Regions from separate parts of the Shewanella seohaensis genome, predicted to be linked through region 1. Evidence: riboswitches for the same ligand, from Rfam matches in the RefSeq annotation. Region 1 holds a riboswitch; the other holds the start of a gene.
What was found. Region 1 has a riboswitch for cyclic di-GMP ahead of gbpA (N-acetylglucosamine-binding protein GbpA). Riboswitches for the same ligand answer to the same signal wherever they lie in the genome.
Positions count from the first base shown of each region.

Region 2: linked by a shared signal. The riboswitch ahead of L2713_RS08640 (glycosyl hydrolase family 18 protein) and the one ahead of gbpA (N-acetylglucosamine-binding protein GbpA) in region 1 are both predicted to bind cyclic di-GMP.

Region 1 covers NZ_JAKILE010000001.1:184,446-188,455, reverse strand. Annotated here, with positions in the region: gene katB (catalase KatB) at 1-1,192, shown strand, start outside; gene L2713_RS00845 (TMEM165/GDT1 family protein) at 1,263-1,820, opposite strand; cyclic di-GMP riboswitch class I at 2,223-2,318, shown strand; gene gbpA (N-acetylglucosamine-binding protein GbpA) at 2,444-3,919, shown strand.
Region 2 covers NZ_JAKILE010000006.1:40,611-44,620, reverse strand. Annotated here, with positions in the region: gene L2713_RS08650 (aminopeptidase P family protein) at 1-666, opposite strand, end outside; gene L2713_RS08645 (ROK family protein) at 1,029-1,820, shown strand; cyclic di-GMP riboswitch class I at 2,294-2,382, shown strand; gene L2713_RS08640 (glycosyl hydrolase family 18 protein) at 2,491-4,010, shown strand, end outside.

The sequences.
Region 1 (4,010 bases):
ACGTTTCTCTACCGTGGGCGGTGAAATGGGTTCTGCCGATGCCGAGCGCGATCCCCGTGGTTTTGGTCTGCGCTTCTATACTGCTCGTGGTAATCACGATATCGTGGGTAACAACACGCCGACTTTCTTCCTGCGTGATGGGATTAAGTTCCCAGACTTTATCCATACCCAAAAGCGTAACCCATTGACGAATTTGAAAGATCCACAAGCTATGTGGGACTTCTGGTCATTAAACCCTGAAGCCATGCATCAAGTGACGATTCTGATGTCTGACCGTGGTATTCCGGCAAACTACCGCCAAATGCATGGTTATGGTTCGCATACTTTCTCGTTCTGGAATGCTAAAGGTGAGCGTTTCTGGGTGAAGTTCCACTTCAAATCGCAGCAAGGCGTGGTGAACTTAACCAATGAGCAAGCCGATAAGTTAAAGGGTATCGACCCTGACTCATCCCAGCGCGATATGGTGGTAGCTGTGACCGACGGTAACTTCCCTCGTTGGACGGTGAACGTACAGATTATGCCTGAGGCCGATGCCAACACTTACCATATCAACCCATTCGATTTAACTAAGGTGTGGCCACATGGCGATTACCCGTTAATTGAAATTGGTGTGTTAGAGCTGAATCGTTTACCGCAAAACTACTTTGCCGAAGTCGAGCAAGTGGCATTAGCACCGAGCAACTTAGTGCCTGGTGTGGGCGCATCGCCCGACAAGATGTTGCAGGCGCGTTTATTCGCCTATGCCGATGCGCAGCGTTACCGAATTGGGGCGAACTACAACCAGTTACCGGTAAACTGCCCACATGCGACTAAAGCCAACCATCACCAACGTGCGGGTGCCATGGCGGGAACACAATGCCCGTACCACGGTAGTCAAACCGGTGGCGATGCCGCGGCTAACTATGGTCCAAACAGCACTGCGGGTGCTTTAGTTGAACCGGCAAACTTTGCCGAGCCACCACTGCGTTTAGATGGCGAAGCGGCGCGTTACAGCCGTTACAATCAGGATGATTACACTCAGGCGGGTAATTTGTATCGCATCTTCAGCGAAGCCGAGAAAGCACGCTTAGTGGAAACGATTTCTGGCTCACTGCGTCAGGCAAGTGTAGAGGTACAGCAACGTATGCTGGCACATTTCCACAAAGCCGATGCCGATTACGGTCAACGTATCCAAACTGCTCTCGGGTTATAAGTTAATTCGTTAGCCCAATAAAAAAGGCCAGTGTTATCACTGGCCTTTTTGTTTATCTTCATTTTATCAATCAGTTAACCATTAAGGTTGCTACGCCGAGCAGGGCAAACAAAATTGCGCAGCCTCTGTGGATCCACTTCATTGGTAATTTTTCGGCACTAAAATGTCCCGCAATAACCACTGGGACGTTCGCTAGCAACATACCCAAAGTAGTACCTGCAACCACCATGGCTAAGGCATCGTATTTAGCGGCTAAAACGACAGTTGCGATCTGAGTCTTGTCGCCCATTTCGGCGATAAAGAACAGAATAAAGGTCGCAACAAAGGGTCCCATCTTATAGAAACGGCTCTCTTCGGCGTCCACTTTATCGGGGATCAGTACCCAGAGTGCAATCGCAAAGAAGGAGGCGGCAACCAAGTAGCGTGCTACATCTGGGCTCACCCAGTTAATCGCCCATTGTCCAAGCCAGGCGGCGGCAAAATGGTTAAACAGGGTTGAGAGTAAAATCCCCAAGATAATCGCAGTTTTATTTTTAAATCTTGCAGCGAGTAATAGGGCAAGCAGTTGGGTCTTATCGCCAATCTCGGCGATGGCAACCGTAAAGGTTGAGGCGAGTAACGCTTCCAAGTGTGATCCTTTTAGGGGTGGTTTTTGACATAAGCACAATAGACCGTCCACCCCTAGGTGCGGTTACTGTGCTCAGGTCTTGCAGGACAAATCGATGATTTGCTGTGAACACCATGGCATGCGGCCAAGTATGTTGATGTTCACCCTGAATATCGATGGCTCGAAATCCAGTTAGCTACTCCCCCGAAGCGAGGTGGGCATTATACCCAAGTGAAATAGGGTTTCAAGATTAAACTCATCGAGTCAGAGGGCAAATAATCTGACAGGCGCCAATAAAATACCGCTTATCGTTTTGTAACATGTTGAATTGTAATAATTTAAATTTTGACAACGCTGTCTTTTGTTGTTAGGTTAGCCGGGTCTCAATGTTTAAGTTACATACTGTTAACTTCAATGGAGATCCACCGTATTTGGCAAACTAATTGAAAAATTAGGACGCAAAGCCTCCGGTCTAAGGTTGTAAAGGGATGTTGAAACTAAGATAGCGGGGTTGCCTCAGAATTGAGCTGATGCTTTCAATTCTTTGAAAAATAAACGGCTTTGCTTAATGCTGTTTTGCCTAAATACCACTTTTATACCTATGCCAATCTCGTCGAGAAAGGCACCCTACGGAGTACAATAAAGTGGCACATCTAACTACTTTTACATCAATCACAAATGCTAACCGTAAACACCCACAACTGGCTCGTTTAAGCCTAATTGCCTTGGCCTTAAGCGCTACGAGTGCGCTAGTTAGCCAAACGGCGTCGGCCCACGGTTATGTGGTTTCACCAGAATCACGCTCGTACGCCTGTAAAACTGGCAGCAATTTAAATTGCGGCGCCGTTCAGTGGGAACCGCAAAGTGTTGAAGGCCCTTCAGGTTTTCCTGAGTCAGGCCCTGCCGACGGTAAAATTGCCAGTGCAGCCAACGCGGCGTTTTCTCCCTTGGATGAACAGAGCCCAAGTCGTTGGTCTAAGCATGACATTAAGTCGGGTTGGAATGACTTTAGCTGGCAGTTCACCGCTAACCACGTGACCCGCAATTGGCGTTATTATTTAACTCGCCAAGGGTGGGATCAAAACCAAGCGTTGAGCCGCGCAAGCTTTGACTTAGCTCCCTTCTGTGTGGTCGATGGAGGCATGGTTCAGCCGCCTAAGTTAGTGACACATAACTGTTATGTACCTGAAGACAGAAGCGGTTATCACGTGATTTTGGCCGTGTGGGAAGTCGGTGATACCACGAACAGTTTCTATAATGCCATCGATGTGAACTTTAGCTCAGATGTTGTGGTGCCGGGCGAGTGGACCGATATTGGCGATATCAATCCGTCACTCGATCTTAAGGCGGGTGATAAGGTGATGACGCGGGTGTTTGATGCTAATGGCGAGCAAACTGCCAAGCAAACTCAGATAACCATTGCCGACACTACTCAAGGCGCCAAGCAAAACTGGCCATTCCTGTTAGCCAGTGCCATTAATGCCCAGCAACCACAACTTAGGGCGGGGCAGAAGAATGCCTCTGGGGTGATTTCGCCCGTTTACGGTAAAAATGAGATTTATGCCGCGCCTAATTCGGGCCTAGAGCGAGTGGAAGTGAGCTTTGATATTGCGCCTGCGCCGGGCAATCAGCTCGATGTCACGTCACTGGCCGATGATTACACTATTGTCGATGGTGCCGCAAAGGTCAGTTTCGATGTCAGCACTAATGCGGATATGCAGGTCTCAGCTTATCTGTTTAGCCACGATGGCACGGCTGCAGGATATGTCACACAAGCGGTCAATAATACCAGCGCGAGTCTAGTGCTTGATGTCGTCGCGCCTAAGGCTGGCCATTATCACTTACAAGTGAAGGGCGAGCCTAAGCAAGGTGAGGTCATCCAGCAAAACTTCGATCTGTTCTTAAAAGATCAAGCCACAGCGCCGAATGCTGATTTTGTCTTCCCCGAGGGCATTAAAAACTATGTGGCTGGTACTAAAGTGCTGCAACCTAAAACTGGCAAGGTCTATCAATGTAAACCTTGGCCTTACAGTGGTTATTGCATGCAATGGTCGCCAACTGCAACTGGGTTTGAACCGGGTGTCGGCGGCTCTTGGAATATGGCTTGGACTGAGCTGTAATCGGTTAACTGGGGAATAAGGGGATTGTGAGTCGCGTTAATCCGCTTTAGCGCAATCCCGTATCCCCGTGAGCGAATAGCTAAACTCATTG
Region 2 (4,010 bases), on a different contig from region 1:
AGGCAGACGCGGCACGTCATTACCACGGATATTGAGCAGCCAGCAGAAGGAGTCTAAAGCGGCGATCAGCGCGACATCGGCGCCGGCTTTTTTGACTAGTGCGCCAATCTCGGTGCGTTTTTGCAGGCTGGTCTTGCCCGCACTCTCATTACTAAATAACGTGATAGCCGCGCTCGATGGTGCAGGTCGATTTTGCCAGTGCTTATCAATCGGATTCTGTTCGACGGCAACCAATTCAATTTGGGCTTTTGCTAACGTCGCTTTGGCGTTTTCAAACCAAGCTAAGGTGTGTAAACGGGCATCGAAGCCTACACGTGAACCAGCGGCAAGCGTATCGCATAGCCATTCGATTTGCGGTGTGTCAGTTAGGCTTTCATAACTAAAGAGATTTGCATCCACCTGCAGACGCACTTGTACCGTGTAACGACCATCGGTAAAGATGGCGGCTTTGTCTTTTAAGACAATGGCCATGCCCGCTGAGCCAGTAAAATCCGTTGCCCAGTACAGACGCTCGTTATGCTCAGGCACATATTCGCCTAAGTACTCGTCCGCGCGCGGGATGATAAAGGCATCTAAATTGGCACTGGTGAGTTCGCTACGAATGGCGGCAAGACGGTTAGCAATCTTATTCGGTTGTAGGGATTGTGGTGACGATGGTAACGACATAGGGGCTCCAAATATTGGCATTGGCGGCTGACGTAGGCAGCCAAGATTATAATGCGTAATGCTGGCGAAAAGGATGCGAATTGGCGGCGATTATCGCAAGCTCAACGGCTAAGATGCAAGGGGATGGAATAAAGGATTTTGTATACAATTTTGTTTTTTCGGCATCACTTTGCAGTAACAAGGGTTGTGATCTTAGACTAATTTCCAAATTGAAATGTTATCTTTATCATTCAGTTCTTCCGACTAATTCTTACAAATTAGCTACTTAAGTTTTATTCAATCGCTAATATTTACCCATTATGCTAACATTCGCCATCTCCGCTCGGGGTCAGAGGGGAGCACATGTATCAGTGGAGTTGGCGATGCAAACATTAACAATAGACGTGGGCGGTAGCAAAGCCCTGTTCGAACTTCAACTCAAGGGGCATACAGAACAATATAAAATCCCCACGGGTGAAGGCTTTAAAATTGAAGATTTAAATGATCAAATCGCGGCGCTGGAACGGGATTATGATTTACAGCACTACCATTTAGCGATCGCTGTACCTGGACTCGTACAACAGAATCGTTTGGTGTCCTGTAAATCGCTGCCCGGTCTCAATGGGCTAAGCTTTGAAACCTTGAAAACCCAAGGCGAACTTAAGTTTATCTGCAATGATATCGACGCCGGTATGCAGGCAACCTGTGACGAAAAATATGCCTGTGAGTTGTTAGTCATGTGTGGCACTGGAATTGGCATGTCGATCGCGTTGAGCGGCAAGGCTTTTACGGGGGCTACGGGAGTCGCGGGGGAGCTTGGGCATTGCCGGGTGATGACGGAGGCGGGGGAGTTTAGTCTCGAGCAGCTCGCCAGTGGCGATTCTATCCGCAGCCGTAAGATTTCCACCGCCGATGATTTATATCTCGCCGGCACTTATCTGGGGATGGGGCTAGCGTGGGCGGTCAATCTGTTTAATCCTAATCGGATCTGGTTAGCGGGTGGCATGATGAACAGCGCGCCGTACTACAAGGGTTGTCTGGATAGTTTAAGACGCATGGCTCTCAGGGCTCCATTAGCCGAAATGAAGATTAATCGTGTCGATGATATGGAGACCTTAGTCTGCCGTGGCTTATCGGTGATCTTGGCAAGGGATTACTCGAAGGACGCCGCCTAACGGCTTTCGATTGAGATGCGAATAGGTCAAGATTGAGGCGTGATAGGTTCGTTCAGGTTATCAATCTTGGCTTACTCACGCTGATCCAGATATTGATTTCGTTTGGGTCGAGAACAACAGCATGCGGCCATCGGATTTGTGTGTTTGCAGTGCACTCTGCATATCACCTCGTTCGATGACCGCATTTTTGTTTGCACGAGTTATCAAGTTGCGCCTTGCAAACCGCTTTCTTAAGACTTTCGATTTATTTTTATTGTCTTCCCTATTGGCGATACCAGTCCATGATAGGACTCCATGGCTTAAGCAATCCTTTTAAATACAATTCATTGCTCATTTTTTGCACTCAGTGGTTTTACTTTTCCTTTAAGCCAATCCAGTGTTGGTAATCGGTACAATGGCCCGTTTGTTAATATTTAGTTGCAATTTAACGCTATAGCGGCATATGCTAATTAACGTAATGACAACGTTGTCATTAGTGAAAAAGGCAAACCAATCGAAAGATTGGGACGCAAAGCCTCCGGTCTAAGGGTTCGTTTGTACCTATGATAGCGGGGATACCACAGGTTGTTTCTTCATGCTGCCGTTGTACGCACATGGTTTTAAGAGTGTTGTTTCCTGTCTACGCTTTGTTTGCCTTATTGATGCATAACTTACTCAATAGGGAAATCTCATGTTTAAGACTCAAATCTCCACCTCGGCGATGCTGGTGGCCTCGGTGCTGGCATCCGCTGTCAGTTTTCAAGCCTTTGCGGCGCTCCCCGGAAAACCGACTTTAGGTTGGGGGGAAACCAAGTTTGCCATTATCGAGGTGAATCAAGCCGCCTCAGCCTATAACCAATTAGTGACGGTAAAAGATGCCGCCGATGTGTCCGTGACCTGGAACTTGTATAACGGCGATATCGGCAATAAGGCGCAGGTGTTACTCAACGGAAATGTGGCATGGGAAGGTCCTTCGAGTGCGGCGGGTACGGCCAATTTCAAGGTCAATAAGGGCGGGCGCTATCAAATGCGCGTGCAGCTTTGTAATAATGAAGGTTGCAGTGCCAGTGATGCGAGGGAAATCTTAGTCGCCGATACCGATGGCAGTCATTTACTGCCACTCAATGCGCCTTTGAAAGAAAACAATCGTCCCTATGCGAATAAATCCGGCAAAGTGGTGGGAAGTTACTTTGTGGAGTGGGGTGTTTATGGACGTAAATTCCCCGTCGATAAGATCCCTGCACAAAACTTAACCCATATTTTATACGGCTTTACCCCGATTTGTGGTGGCAATGGCATCAACGACAGCTTAAAGGAAATCGAAGGTAGCTTTGAGGCGTTGCAGCGTGCCTGTGCTGGCCGTGCCGATTTTAAAGTGGCGATCCACGACCCTTGGGCGGCGGTGCAAATGCCGCAGGCGGGGGTGAATGAGTATTCCGATCCCTACAAAGGCAACTTCGGCCAATTGATGGCGTTAAAACAAGCCTATCCCGATCTGAAGATCCTCCCCTCCGTTGGTGGCTGGACGCTCTCCGATCCCTTCTACTTTTTGGGGGATAAAACCAAGCGCGACACCTTTGTCGCCTCAGTGAAGGAATTTTTACAAACCTGGAAGTTCTTCGATGGTGTCGATATCGACTGGGAATTCCCCGGCGGCAGTGGTGCTAACCCAAGCTTAGGAAATGCCAACGACGGACAAACCTATGTCACCCTGATGCGTGAACTGCGGGCGATGCTCGATGAGCTCAGCGCCGAAACTGGACGCACCTATGAGCTGACGTCGGCCATCAGTGCGGGCGGCGATAAAATTGCTAAGGTCGATTATCAGGCGGCGCAGCAATATATGGATTACATCTTCCTGATGAGTTACGACTTTAATGGCGGCTGGACCAATACAGAGCTTGGACATCAAACCAATCTCTATGAGGCGAGCTGGGATCCTAATACCCGTTACACCACGGACAAAGGCGTAAAAGCCCTGCTCTCTCAAGGGGTGACTCCGGGTAAGATTGTGGTCGGCGCTGCTATGTACGGCCGTGGCTGGACTGGGGTGAATGGCTACAGCGGTAACAATCCTTTCACGGGCACTGCAACGGGCAAAGTGAAGGGCACTTGGGAAGCGGGCGTAGTGGATTATCGCCAGATCGCCAAGGATTATATGGGCGCAGGTTGGAGCTATGCCTATGATGAAACCGCTGAAGCGCCATCTGT